Linked DNA regions of Lentisphaera araneosa HTCC2155. The protein of the gene in region 2 binds, or shares a complex with, the protein of the main gene of each other region. Links are inferred from orthologs where the notes say so. Each region holds a gene or a part of one and is shown on either strand. Other genes may lie near its edges.

Region 1 (6,017 bases), on a different replicon or contig from region 2:
AACATCATTCAAATTGGCCACAATGTCATCATCGGCAAACACTGCTTCATCGTTTCTCTTGTAGCGATTGCGGGCAGCGTTCAAATTGGCAACTTTGTGACGATTGCTGGGCAAGCAGGGATCAGCGGCCATCTACAGATCGGAGATGGTTGCACCATCATGGGTAAAGCTGGTGTTACACGCGATCTCAACCCAGGTGAAGTCGTCATGGGCATGCCTGCCACATCTAGACGAGAATTCATTGCGGACCGCGCACAACTCCGCAAAATCTCGAAACTCGAAAAACGCCTTAAAGCGCTCGAAGAAAAACTAAAATAAGCCCCAATGAACGAAGACCGCAAAAAGATTATTGCACTCACCACCTATCTTTTGAGTGTCTTCATCCTCGGCAGTTTAATCTGTCCTCTTCTTTGGGAGATCATTCACAATACCCCCTTAAAAAATATTGAATCTATAGGCGAAGCCTCTTTTGGCAAAGTTTGCAACCGTGCTTTTATGCTCGTTGCTTTCGGGGGCCTCTGGCCCTTAGCTAAACAACTTAACTGCACCACCAAAGACGACTTTGGCTTAGCCATCCCTCGCAAATCATTTCTAAAAGAATTCGGCATGGGCTTCATCTTTGGAGCCATAACCCTCCTATGCTTAGCACTCTTTTTCTATTTCATCGAATTACGTACACTCAAAAGTGGCCCCATCGATGAACGCATCCTCAAAGGCATTCGCAAAGGCGTTGTAACTGGAATTGTCGTTGGTTTAATCGAAGAGATTTTTTTTCGCGGCATCCTCACTCGCATCCTCTCTCGACTTGGCACCCTGTTCATGGCCATTTTCATCAGTTCCACCATCTATGCCGCAGTCCACTTCATAAAAGGCGATTCCAGCACCAATTATGACGTCATTCATTGGCACAGTGGCTTCACCTACCTCAAAAGCGCCTTTGGCCTCTATGCCGACCCCCGATTTATTGGATCATTCCTCACATTACTAACCGTCGGCATTTTCCTAGCCGCCCTCACATTAAAACGAGGTAATATCGCCCTGGCAGCTGGGATTCATGCTGGCTGGGTCTGTATCATCAAAGGCAATTCAAATGTCACTAGAACAGACGGAGACTCTCCCTATTACTGGCTTGTGGGAAACTACGATAAATTCACTGGCTACGCCGCTTTTTTATGGCTCGCTATCATCTGCTTAGGCACCTGGTTCTTTCTAGAAAAACGCAACAAAAATTGTGCTTAATTATATCTACCCGGATGTATGTGTCTGCTGTGAAGCACCCACACCTCCCGAATCGCCTCTTTGTGAAACCTGTACAAAAAAACTCAGCTATATCGATCACGAAAACACTTGTTCGTCATGTCACGGCCTTAATGATACGGCTACAAGGCTCTGTAGCAATTGCCTTAAAACTCCTCCAAAATGGTCCCATTCCACCTCCGCATTTGCTTTCGAAGGCCTAGCTCGCGAACTCATCTTGCGGTTTAAATATTCCCGTCACCTCTACCTACTCGATTTTCTTTGCAAAGAAATGAACTCCAGCTACAAAGCCAAGCAGCTACCCGAATTTGATATAATCACCTACGTGCCCATGCACCCCCTCAAAAAACTGAGCCGAGGATGGAACCAAAGTGAGCTATTAGCCAAAGAATTTGCCTCACTCTACCCAAATTCAGAATGCCTTGCACTCTTAAAACGACGCCACCTAGGGAAAGCCCAAGCTTCTAAAGCAAAGAGAGACAGACTTAAGTCAGTAAAGGATCTTTTCTCACCCAAAAATAGAGACAAGATAAAAGATCGAAGTATATTGCTTATAGATGATATATTAACCACAGGAGCCACTCTGAACGCCTGTTGCAAAGCTCTGCAACAAGAAAAGCCTAAAGAGATCTCCGTATTAACGATTGCAAGAGGATAGAACATGCCTATTTTCGGAAAAACTAAATTTTCTACTGTCAACTATGACAAAACCACGCCCACTGCGGCGATGCCCTCACTTGAGGATAGCGAAAACCCCCAAGAGGGTTTCACCAAATGCCGTAGTTGCGAAAGCCCCATTCTCATTGAAGAACTTGTGGCCAACAGTTCCATTTGTCCTAAGTGCGACTACCACTTTCCACTTCGTGCCATGGACCGTATTAACTCACTGATGACCGACTTCGAGGAAATCGACGCCAACATGCAGTCCGTTAACTTTTTAGGCTTCACTGGCTACGACAAAACTCTCACTTCCAAGCAAATGACCCTCGACACCAAAGACGCAGTAATTTGCGGCTTTGGCAAAATCAAAGGTCAAAAAACTGGCATTGTTGTCATGGACTTCAAATTCATGGGCGGTAGCCTCGGTTCCGTTGTGGGCGAAAAAATCACTCGCCTTGTTGAAGCCGCTACAGAAAAACGCCTTCCAGTTATTATCGTCACTGCTTCAGGTGGTGCTCGTATGCAGGAAGGCTGTGTAAGCCTCATGCAAATGGCAAAAACGAGTGGTGCACTGGCTCGACTTTCTAACAATGATCTCCCAATGATCTGTCTTTTAACTAACCCAACTTATGGCGGCGTCACAGCAAGTTACGCTTCTCTTGGAGATATTATTATTTCTGAGCCCAATGCTCTCATTGGTTTTGCAGGTGCACGAGTTATCGAAACAACCATTAAAGCTGAGCTCCCAGAGAACTTCCAAACAGCGGAATTCCTTGTTGATCACGGCCTTGTGGATCGCATCGTACATCGCGAACAACTCCAAGACGAGTTAGCACTGATTCTCGACTATGTATCAGGCAAATGCAAGTAAGTAATTTTTTTAGTACTTTTTACTATACTTCGACTGTAAAACACCAGTCTTGATGTATAGTCCAATCTCACAGTCCGGGCCCCCTGCGGCGTCTGCGTTCCGAACCTGGTCAGGCGGGGAACCGAGCAGCCATAAGGAACAATGTCGGGTGCAGGCGGTTAACCCGGGCTGTGTTTTCAAATTCCCCTTCCCAAAAGAGAATTTACTATGACCTACCAAGTTTTAGCACGTAAATGGCGTCCACAAACTTTTGATGATTTGGCTGGTCAAGACCATATCACTTCCACACTCACAAATGCGATTCGAAACCAACGCGTAGGTCATGCTTACATTTTTGTTGGCACACGCGGTATCGGCAAGACAACTTCTGCACGAATTTTTGCCAAAGCCCTCAACTGCGAAACACCTAGAGCCGACCTCAACCCTTGCGGGCAATGCACTAACTGTACTGAAATCACTCAAGGTTCTAGCATCGACGTTATCGAAATTGATGGTGCCTCCAATAATAGCGTTGACGATATTAGACAGATCCGCGAAGGCGCTCAATACACTCCTGCAAGATGCCCTTATAAAATATTCATTATTGACGAAGTCCACATGCTGTCTAATGCAGCTTGGAATGCCCTTCTAAAAACACTCGAAGAGCCACCCCCTCATATTAAATTCTTATTTGCTACCACTGAGGTTCATCGAGTTCTACCAACTATTCTTTCGCGCTGCCAAAGACTCGAACTCAAACCGATCCCACGCAATGTCATTGCAGGACGTTTGAAACACATTTGTGAAACTGAAAACGTTGCGATTGAAGATTCTGCGATTAACGCAATCTCACGAACGGCTAACGGTGGTATGCGTGATGGCTTAAGTATTCTCGATCAAATGATTTCCTTTTGTTCTGGCAATGAAATTATTTCTGAACAAGATGTCATTGACGTCTTTGGCATGAGCTCCTCTAACGAGCTCAAACTCATTGCATCGGCCATTTTACAAAACCAAGCTCCAGCACTCATTGAGGCCATTGATACACTTGCGAAAGCCGCACGTAACATGGAGCAACTCTACTCCGAACTCTTCCAACTTTTCCGTGACGTGATGATTTTACTTGAATCTCCACAACAAGCACGATCCATTCTTGACCTAGAAGAAGTTGAAATCCAACAGCTTTATGAACTCGCGCAGCTAGCCAATAATAAGCTTTTACAAAAACTACTGAATGGCTTCCTCGATTACGACGGGAAAATTCGCCACACACTCAATAAGCGCACCTACTTAGAAGTCACTCTTCTACGTATCATGAAAGATGCTCACTCATTAAGAGTGGAAGACCTCCTCAAACATATTCAGACTTTACGTAAACAAGGCAATCTTCAAGATCTAGAAGGCGACTTACCTCCACTCAGTATCACTCAAAAAAAAAATGAGTCGCTAGAAGCTCGATCACTTCGCCCTGCCACCAACGCTGAAGCTTTATCTATCGTTAAGAAACCGATTATCGACACAAAAGTTGAAGCGGAAGTAGATACAGTTAACGACACTCAAAACATCGGTGACAGCAGTGCTAGTGACACTCAAAATGACTATTATGAAGAAGACACTGCTGAAGAGACGACTCCAACAGTCGAAGCTACTGAAACTGAAGAAACTATCTCAGCAATTGTAGAAGATAAAGAAAGTCCAGAAGACGCACTTCAAACTGAAGTGGAAGAAGTAGCTCTTCAAGTGGAAGCAGCAGAACCCGTAGATAATTTCCAAGCAAGCCCGAGTACTGATCAAACACCTGCGAAACAAGAGCGACACTCCAACAGTATTGCCCTTGAACAAATGCTTGCCATTCCTACTTCGGAAAATGAAGACACTCTCACAAAAGCCGAAACGATTTTTGTCCAAAAAGATGATCCTGAACTCTCCAAAATTTTATTGCAGCCTGACTCTGAAGATGAACGCAATATTGAGACTGGAGTTGAGACTAAACCCGACGCTGAAGACTCAGAAGTCCAAGCAGAACCTGTAGTCGAAACTGAGGTTCTTCCAGAGCAAGCTAACGAGCAAGCAAACGAGCAAGCAAACGAGCAAGCCAATGTGCAAGCCAATGTGCAAGCCAATGAGCAAGCCAATGAGCAAGCCAATGTGCAAGCAACACCTGAACTTGCTAATGCAAATGAGGATTCTCGTTCAGAAGAAACAATCACTACGGAAAAACAAGAAGAAACTCTTACTCCCGAAGACGAAGAACTTGAACGTCACATTTTTGACGACAAGGAAATCGAACTCTACCTCCAGCCTGACTACACCGACCGACCTTATGCAAAAGGCTTAGTCACTGATTCAAACACGTCCGATATTCTCGGCCTTGGTCTTGAACGTTTTCGCCTTGTCGAACTCTCTGCACCCAACGACAAGAAAAATCTGACTATTGCAAAAAACAGCCTTAACATGCGCTTGGAGCAAATCCACGCTCACCTACCTGAGGTCAAGAAAGTCAGTCAAGCTCCCGTTGAAGAGGAAGCTAAGGCTCGCCCCGTTGTTGAAGTGAAAGAACTTCCCCCTCCTCGCGCCTGGCTGGAATTACTAGACGGTTTAAAAACGGAAAACCGCGCCATTTTAGAACAATGCACGGCGGTCTATGAAGGTGGTGAACGCTTTGTCATCCAAGGCTCAAACGAAAGCATTGACCAGATCAAAGAGAAAAAAGGCTTTAGTGAATTTATCGAAACAAAGCTGGCGGGTTTTTCCGGAGAAAGCCGCTTAAAAGTTTTTCTCATTAGCAATTCGCCGAAAACTGCTGAGACGAAAAATGAAAGCGCCTACTCCAACCCCACGGTCGAACGCTATCAAGAATTTTTTGAAGCCTCAATCATCAGCGTGAAAGATTCTAAATGAAGCTTTACCCCGAACAATTTCAACAGGCAATTGAAACCATTGCTAGCTTACCGGGAATAGGAAAAAAAGGCGCTGAAAAACTCGCCCTCGCCCTCTATTCTTGGCCAGAGTCAAAACTGAAACATTTTGCTTCACTTATCGATTCAATGCAACACGACTTACACAACTGTGCGCAATGTGGCTTCTTCTCTCAAAAAGATGCCTTATGCCCCATTTGCTCCGACCCTAAACGTCTCAATCACCAAATCTGTGTCGTCGAACAGGTATCACAACTTCCAGTCATTGAAAAAAGCGGCTCTTTTAAAGGCCTATACCATGTCTTGCACGGCAAATTAAGTCCCATGAGTGG
Region 2 (5,881 bases):
TCCATAGCTTTTGATAATAAAGGATGAATTTGCATAGTTTCTATCATGTTTTTTGAGTTGACCTCAATGGTACTTGATACTTTTACTGATTGCATGATGCAGCTCTCTTTGCAGACGAGGAAATCTATGTCTGCTTTGATGTCTATCTTTCCGTCTTTAGTGCCCGGTTTCACAAGTAAATCTGCAATGAATAAAACTTCACCATCATAGATGTTATTAAGGATTCCAGCATTTGTATAGGCTTTTGGAGTTGGCCAGTGGATTTTCTTTATATCGTAATTGTCGCCATGCCAAGTGAAGCTTGGCGCTAAGCCGCTTTCACCAGGGTTTTTCCAGTAAATGTGCCAGCCTTTTTTTACAGTTGTTTTTATGATGATTTGTCGTACTTGTCCAGGAGCCGCGTAGCTGCGGGGGAGAATGATTTTAGCATCAACAAGCTTTTCTGCATAGGCAGAAAAGCTTGTTACTAAAAGTAATAATAGAGAAGGTATTAAACGCATGTTACTTTACGTATTTAATACCACAGCCGTAGGCTTTAGTTTTGGTGGTGGAAACGGGCTTGCCGGCTAATAGCTCATTGAGGGCGTTTTTTACGTAAGGTTCAGCAGAAGCGATGTCACCTGCTTTAGTGCTTTTTTTACTATCGATTCCTCCTTGATAAACAAGTGAGCCCGATTTATCAATAATGAAAATATGAGGTGTGACTTTTGCTCCGTAGGCTTTGCCGACAACGCCACTATCATCAATTAAGTAAGCGCTAGGTTGTGCACCATTTTTTGCATGGAGTTTAGTTAGCTCACTGGCGGAAAAGTTGCCTTGTTTACCTTCTGCAGATGAGCAGACAGATAACCAAATAACACCTTTATCTTTGTAGGCTTTTTGGAGCGAGGGGATGTTTCCGGACGCATCGTAATGTTTTTTTACGAAAGGGCATGAATAGTTCACAAATTCTAAAACGACAATTTTATCTTTATAATCAGATAAGCTATGAGTTTTTCCAGTGCTATCTTTTAGTTCGAAGCTTGGGGCATTCTTTGCAAATAGAGTAGTGCTTACTGCTATCATGATGAATAAAAATATTTTTTTCATGTGTTGTCTCCTATTGATTTATAAAAAAAAGCGATCAAAAAATGATCGCTTAATTAATATGTAAAATTTGTTAATGAATCCAAATTTTTTGGAGTTAATTTTCTAGAAAAGATCCAATTTCCCTAAATCTATCATAGCGCTGATCAAGGATTTCTTGTTCACTGAGCTCAGAAAGATCGTTAAGTTCTTTACTGATCATCTCGTAGAGGGCATTGCCAGCAACTTCGTGATCTTTGTGAGCACCGCCAAGAGGTTCTTTGACAATGTCATCGACAACCTTGAGTTTTAGAAGTTCGCCAGCAGAAATTTTCATTGCGGCAGCAGCTTCAGGTGCTTTGGCGCCGTCTTTCCAAATAATGCCTGCGCATCCTTCTGGGCTGATAACTGAATAATAAGCGTTTTCCATAATGAAAACTTTGTTTGCTACGCCAATGCCAAGAGCTCCGCCGGATCCACCTTCACCAATGACTACAGAGATGATTGGTACGCGGAGTTTGAACATCTCTAAGAGGTTAACGGCGATAGCTTCGCCGACGTGACGTTCTTCTGAGGCAATACCTGGGTACGCACCAGGTGTGTCAATAATTGTGATAATTGGGCAGCCAACTTTATCTGCAAGTTGCATTAAACGTAGAGCTTTACGGTAACCTTCTGGGTGAGCCATGCCGAAGTTTCTGAGGCTTCTTTCCTTGAGGTCACGTCCTTTTTGTTGAGCAATAACCATAACTTTGCGACCATCGCGAAGTTTAGCGAATCCGCCAATAATTGCTTCGTCGTTGCCAAAGCGACGATCACCTTTGAGTTCAACAAAGTCTGATGCAAAAATATTTAAGTAATCTAAAGCGTAGGGGCGCTGAGGGTGACGAGCCACTTGAACGCGTTGCCAGGGGGTGAGCGAGCCAAAGATTTCAGTGCTTTTACTTGTGATTTGGGATTCAAGCTCGGCGATCTGTTTAGACATATCGATGTTGTTAGTTTCGCCAAATTCTTGAATTTCGCTAAGTTTTTCTTTGAGCTCAATAATAGGTTTCTCAAATTCTAGTACAAAGTTTTCCATGTTTAGTCCTCAATTGTCACTTTGATTTTGTTGTCAGGTATAAAATTAAAAAGTTCTTCAACGTCTTCGTTTCTCATGCGTATGCAACCTAGACTAGATGCAGTGCCGATAGATTCAGGTTCACTTGTTCCGTGGATACCATAGCCTTCATTTGAGCCATCGCTAATTTTTGTGAGTCTCATCCAACGAGTTCCTAAAACATTTTCTGGGTGGCCAAAGGGGTAGCCTTTCCAGCTGGGTTCGCGTTTTTTTCCAGATATAAAAAATTCTCCAAATGGAGTTCGGTTATCTTTGCCAATTCCTATGTTGTAGAAGCGGAATAATTTCCCGTCGAGTAGAAGCTGAAGAGCGTAATGTGATTTAGAAGCTTTGATTTCCCATTGACCTCCAAAGAAGGTGAGGACTTGGTTGACGTGGATGACTGATGATTCAATAGGGATTTTGTTACTAATTTGTACTGCGCGAATGGTAGTGTTTTCTGCAGCAAAGTCCCAGAGGGATTGGCCACTTTTGACTGTGTGACTTTGTTTGCGTTTTGAAGGTACGGCATTCTTGTAGATGTAAACGTTGATTTCACTAATGAGCTGAGCTGCCTTAATCCAATCGTCTGAATAAGGTTCAGAGTGTTCCAAGGCTTCGATTAAAATATTATAGGCAGAGTCAAGCATGCCTTTATTTTTAAGTTCAGTGCCTTGTTTGAGTTTTTCGCTAAACTTAGGTGAGCTTACAACGGTCTTTTTATTAATTGTTTTTACTGCATTAGTATTTTTTGAAGAAGCAGTGGGGGTATACTTTTCTTTTTCAGTGCGAGCCTGATTAGATTCTAATGTAGGTGTTTGAGCTGGTTCTTGGCTATCATTGTCTTCCACGGGACTAGAAGGGCTACTTTTAAGCCATTCTTGGGGTAAGACTTTATAGACCCCTAAGCCAATGCCAATAAGTGCTGCCGCAACTAAAATATATTTATAATACCAGTACATAAATCTCTTGTTTTAACTTTAATCAGCAACTTAGCCCCTAGAAGCTAAGTTTAAAGTGGCTAAGAATAGATGTCGATAAATTTTATTTGACAATTAATCTTTTCTAGGATTGCTGCTTCGGCAATTGCCTTGCCCTCGAAATTTTTACCTTTGAGGAAATAGTCGGGTTTTAAACGCTCTAAAACTTGCTTGCAGTCGGTGTCATCAAAGATAAGGATGTAGTCAATACAATCAAACATTTGCAGCAAGCGCAAGCGATCGTTTTCTCTAAGTTGAGGTTCGTGGCCTTGATTCTTAATCGATATATCACTGTTAATGGCAACGATGCGAATACCATCAAACTCATTGAGTTTTTCAAGGTAAAGAATGCGTTCGCGTGAAACGTTGTCGTAGTAACCATTAGTGAAGTAGATGCTCTTGTTTTTGGTGCTGGATGATTTGAGGATGATTTCAAGTTCATCAATGCTTTTAATCTTTTTATTGAAGTCGTCTTTATCAACGACCATGCGATGGACGAGGTCTTCGCGACTTATGTGTTTTGGGCTTTGCTGAGAAATCATAATACCAGCGGCCGCGTTGGCAGTTTCCAGTAGGTAGCGTGGAGCAATATTGGCTTTTGAGAGTAGAGCCATGATAGAGATGACACTATCGCCAGCTCCAGCAACATCATAAACTTGTAGGGGTTGAGTGGGAACAAATAGGTAATCATGTTGACGGTTAATATAAAAAATCCCATCTGTATCTAAGCTGATTAGAGTGTAATCAAGTTCAGCTTTTTCGAGTAAGATCTTGCCCGCACGAATAACCTCTTCTTGTGTTGATATAGAGAAACCTACTGCAGCTTCGCATTCATGACGGTTGGGCTTCATGGCAGTGATACCTTTGTAGCGCTCTATGGGGGCGCCTTTTGCGGGGTCCGCAATGACGGTGGTGTACTGACTCGCAGAACATAAGTGTTTTAGAACTCTCTCGGTTAGTACACCTTTTTGGTAGTCAGAAATGATGATGGCATCAAAGTTTTTTCCATTTTGGTCGATAAAATTAATAATTCGATCTTCAATTGCGCTAGAGATGGGAGCTTTTGATTCATAATCAATGCGCAAGATCTGTTGTTGTCCCGATGAAATATCATTATCTTGAGCCATGACTCGTTGTTTACGGGTAGTGGGCCTAGAATCATCACTTATGAGGCAGCGGTGTTTAACATTGATTGAGTCGAGTAATTGGATGACTTTATTACGAGTTTCGTCGTCACCAGTTACGGCGCAAATTTCCACGTCAGCATTGAGCTGAGCCAAGACGTTTGAGGTGAAGCCGGCGCCGCCGAGTTGACAGTTACTATCTTGGTAGGCAATGACAGGGGTTGGGGCTTCGGGTGAGATACGATTAACTGAACCACTTAAAAATTCGTCGAGCATAAGATCCCCGACAATAAGGATTTTGGGTTGACCTATAGAATTTAAAACTTGAGCGATTTCAGCGTACATTCATGACCTTCGAATAATTTGATTTCCGCAATATAATGTAAGAGCCCCAAATGAAAACATCTTTATATCAAAATGTATTCATTTGGGGCTTATGTGGTAAAAGCCTTTTTAAAAGGATTTATTTAGCTTGTGGAAGTTGCGAAACACTTTTGATTAATAGACCGTGTTCAGAGAAGTTTGCACTGGAACAAGCAAGTTTGAATAAATTGGCGATTTCAGTTTCTTTGGGAAGGACTTCCTTGAATTTATTGAAAAGCTCCACCATTTCGTCGTCTTCACCGGCCATTTGTAATAAGTTGCCTATCATATCGCTTGAATTGATGCCAGACATGAGTTGGGCCATTGTTTTTCCCGCATCGTTAAAGCTACTTAATAAAACTTTATTTGGGGTGTATTTACTTTGGAATTCATTGTACTCAGAGGAGTTAACTAAAGAGTCAGCGTAAGCTGGGGGCGTATTGATGAGGTTGACGACTCTTTCATCAGTTTTTTCACCAAGACTAATGACAAGTTTATTTTTGCCGTAGTGAACAGAGAAGGCAACACCATTGGTTTTTGTCGGATCAATTTTAAAACCATTAAAACCTAAGAGTGGGCTATCGATAAGAGTGCCTGGGGCCGACATACTTGCCAAACCCTTTAGAGTCATGAGGATTTTATTCATTAATTCAGGATTGTTAAATTCAACTACAATGGCTGCACTACCGTTGTAAGTCATCGATTCAAAAGGGTTGTTAGATTTAAATTCGAGGATTTCTACTTTTTTGCCAAAGCTATTGAGTAATTTATTGAGGTCAGATTGGAAATTCATCTGTAATTGAGTATTAACTTGTTCTTCTATTTGATTGGCATTAGGTACATTTTCTTCGATCATGATCCCCTTTACTTTGTTCCAAGTGTAAGGAAGGTCCATCGCTACTTGCGAGTAGGTTTGAAGATCTTTCGGAACCCAAGCTTCAGGTTTTCCATCAACATGTGGTTGGTTAAGCAGCTCTAAATAGCCACGTTTGTTTTCTGGGAGACTAACAAATAAATTTGAGAACATTAGATTGTCTTTATAAGTCAACCAAGTACCTAGTGTTGAGAGCTCGCCAAACTTATCAAAAATCTCTTTCGCTTCAGCATCCATTTTGATATTTTGTAGGTCAGCTACCGCTTCGAAAATGAGGTCGCCTTCAGGGGTGTTTCGACGCATGCCTTCCTTTTGCATAGTTTTGGCATAGAAATCTGAACCGGAACCATTTTTAGCTGCGAGTAATTGACTTGTG

What was found.
Region 1: the proteins of LNTAR_RS15990 (region 2) and accD are in contact, whole or in part, in a solved structure (PDB 8UXZ), measured with the Escherichia coli proteins. The link is inferred for Lentisphaera araneosa HTCC2155 from one-to-one orthologs.

Annotation. Positions count from the first base shown.
Region 1 is NZ_ABCK01000009.1:15,797-21,813, reverse strand. Bases 926-3,853 are described here. They hold accD (acetyl-CoA carboxylase, carboxyltransferase subunit beta), read left to right. Parts: upstream 926-1,918; coding sequence 1,919-2,788; downstream 2,789-3,853. Other genes in these bases: dnaX (DNA polymerase III subunit gamma/tau), read left to right, coding at 2,996-3,853; LNTAR_RS10680 (ComF family protein), read left to right, coding at 1,232-1,915; LNTAR_RS10685 (CPBP family intramembrane glutamic endopeptidase), read left to right, coding at 926-1,239. In the rest of the region: lpxD (UDP-3-O-(3-hydroxymyristoyl)glucosamine N-acyltransferase), read left to right, coding at 1-318; more of LNTAR_RS10685, read left to right, coding at 325-925; more of dnaX, read left to right, coding at 3,854-5,668; recombination mediator RecR, read left to right, coding at 5,665-6,017.
Region 2 is NZ_ABCK01000016.1:93,428-99,308, forward strand. What follows is about bases 166-2,957. They hold LNTAR_RS15990 (acetyl-CoA carboxylase carboxyltransferase subunit alpha), read right to left. Parts: upstream 2,147-2,957; coding sequence 1,184-2,146; downstream 166-1,183. Other genes in these bases: LNTAR_RS15980 (protein-disulfide reductase DsbD domain-containing protein), read right to left, coding at 166-500; LNTAR_RS15985 (thioredoxin family protein), read right to left, coding at 502-1,089; LNTAR_RS25930 (L,D-transpeptidase family protein), read right to left, coding at 2,149-2,957. In the rest of the region: more of LNTAR_RS15980, read right to left, coding at 1-165; more of LNTAR_RS25930, read right to left, coding at 2,958-3,126; LNTAR_RS16000 (PfkB family carbohydrate kinase), read right to left, coding at 3,186-4,613; LNTAR_RS16005 (hypothetical protein), read right to left, coding at 4,732-5,881. UniProt on the Escherichia coli protein: Component of the acetyl coenzyme A carboxylase (ACC) complex. First, biotin carboxylase catalyzes the carboxylation of biotin on its carrier protein (BCCP) and then the CO(2) group is transferred by the carboxyltransferase to acetyl-CoA to form malonyl-CoA.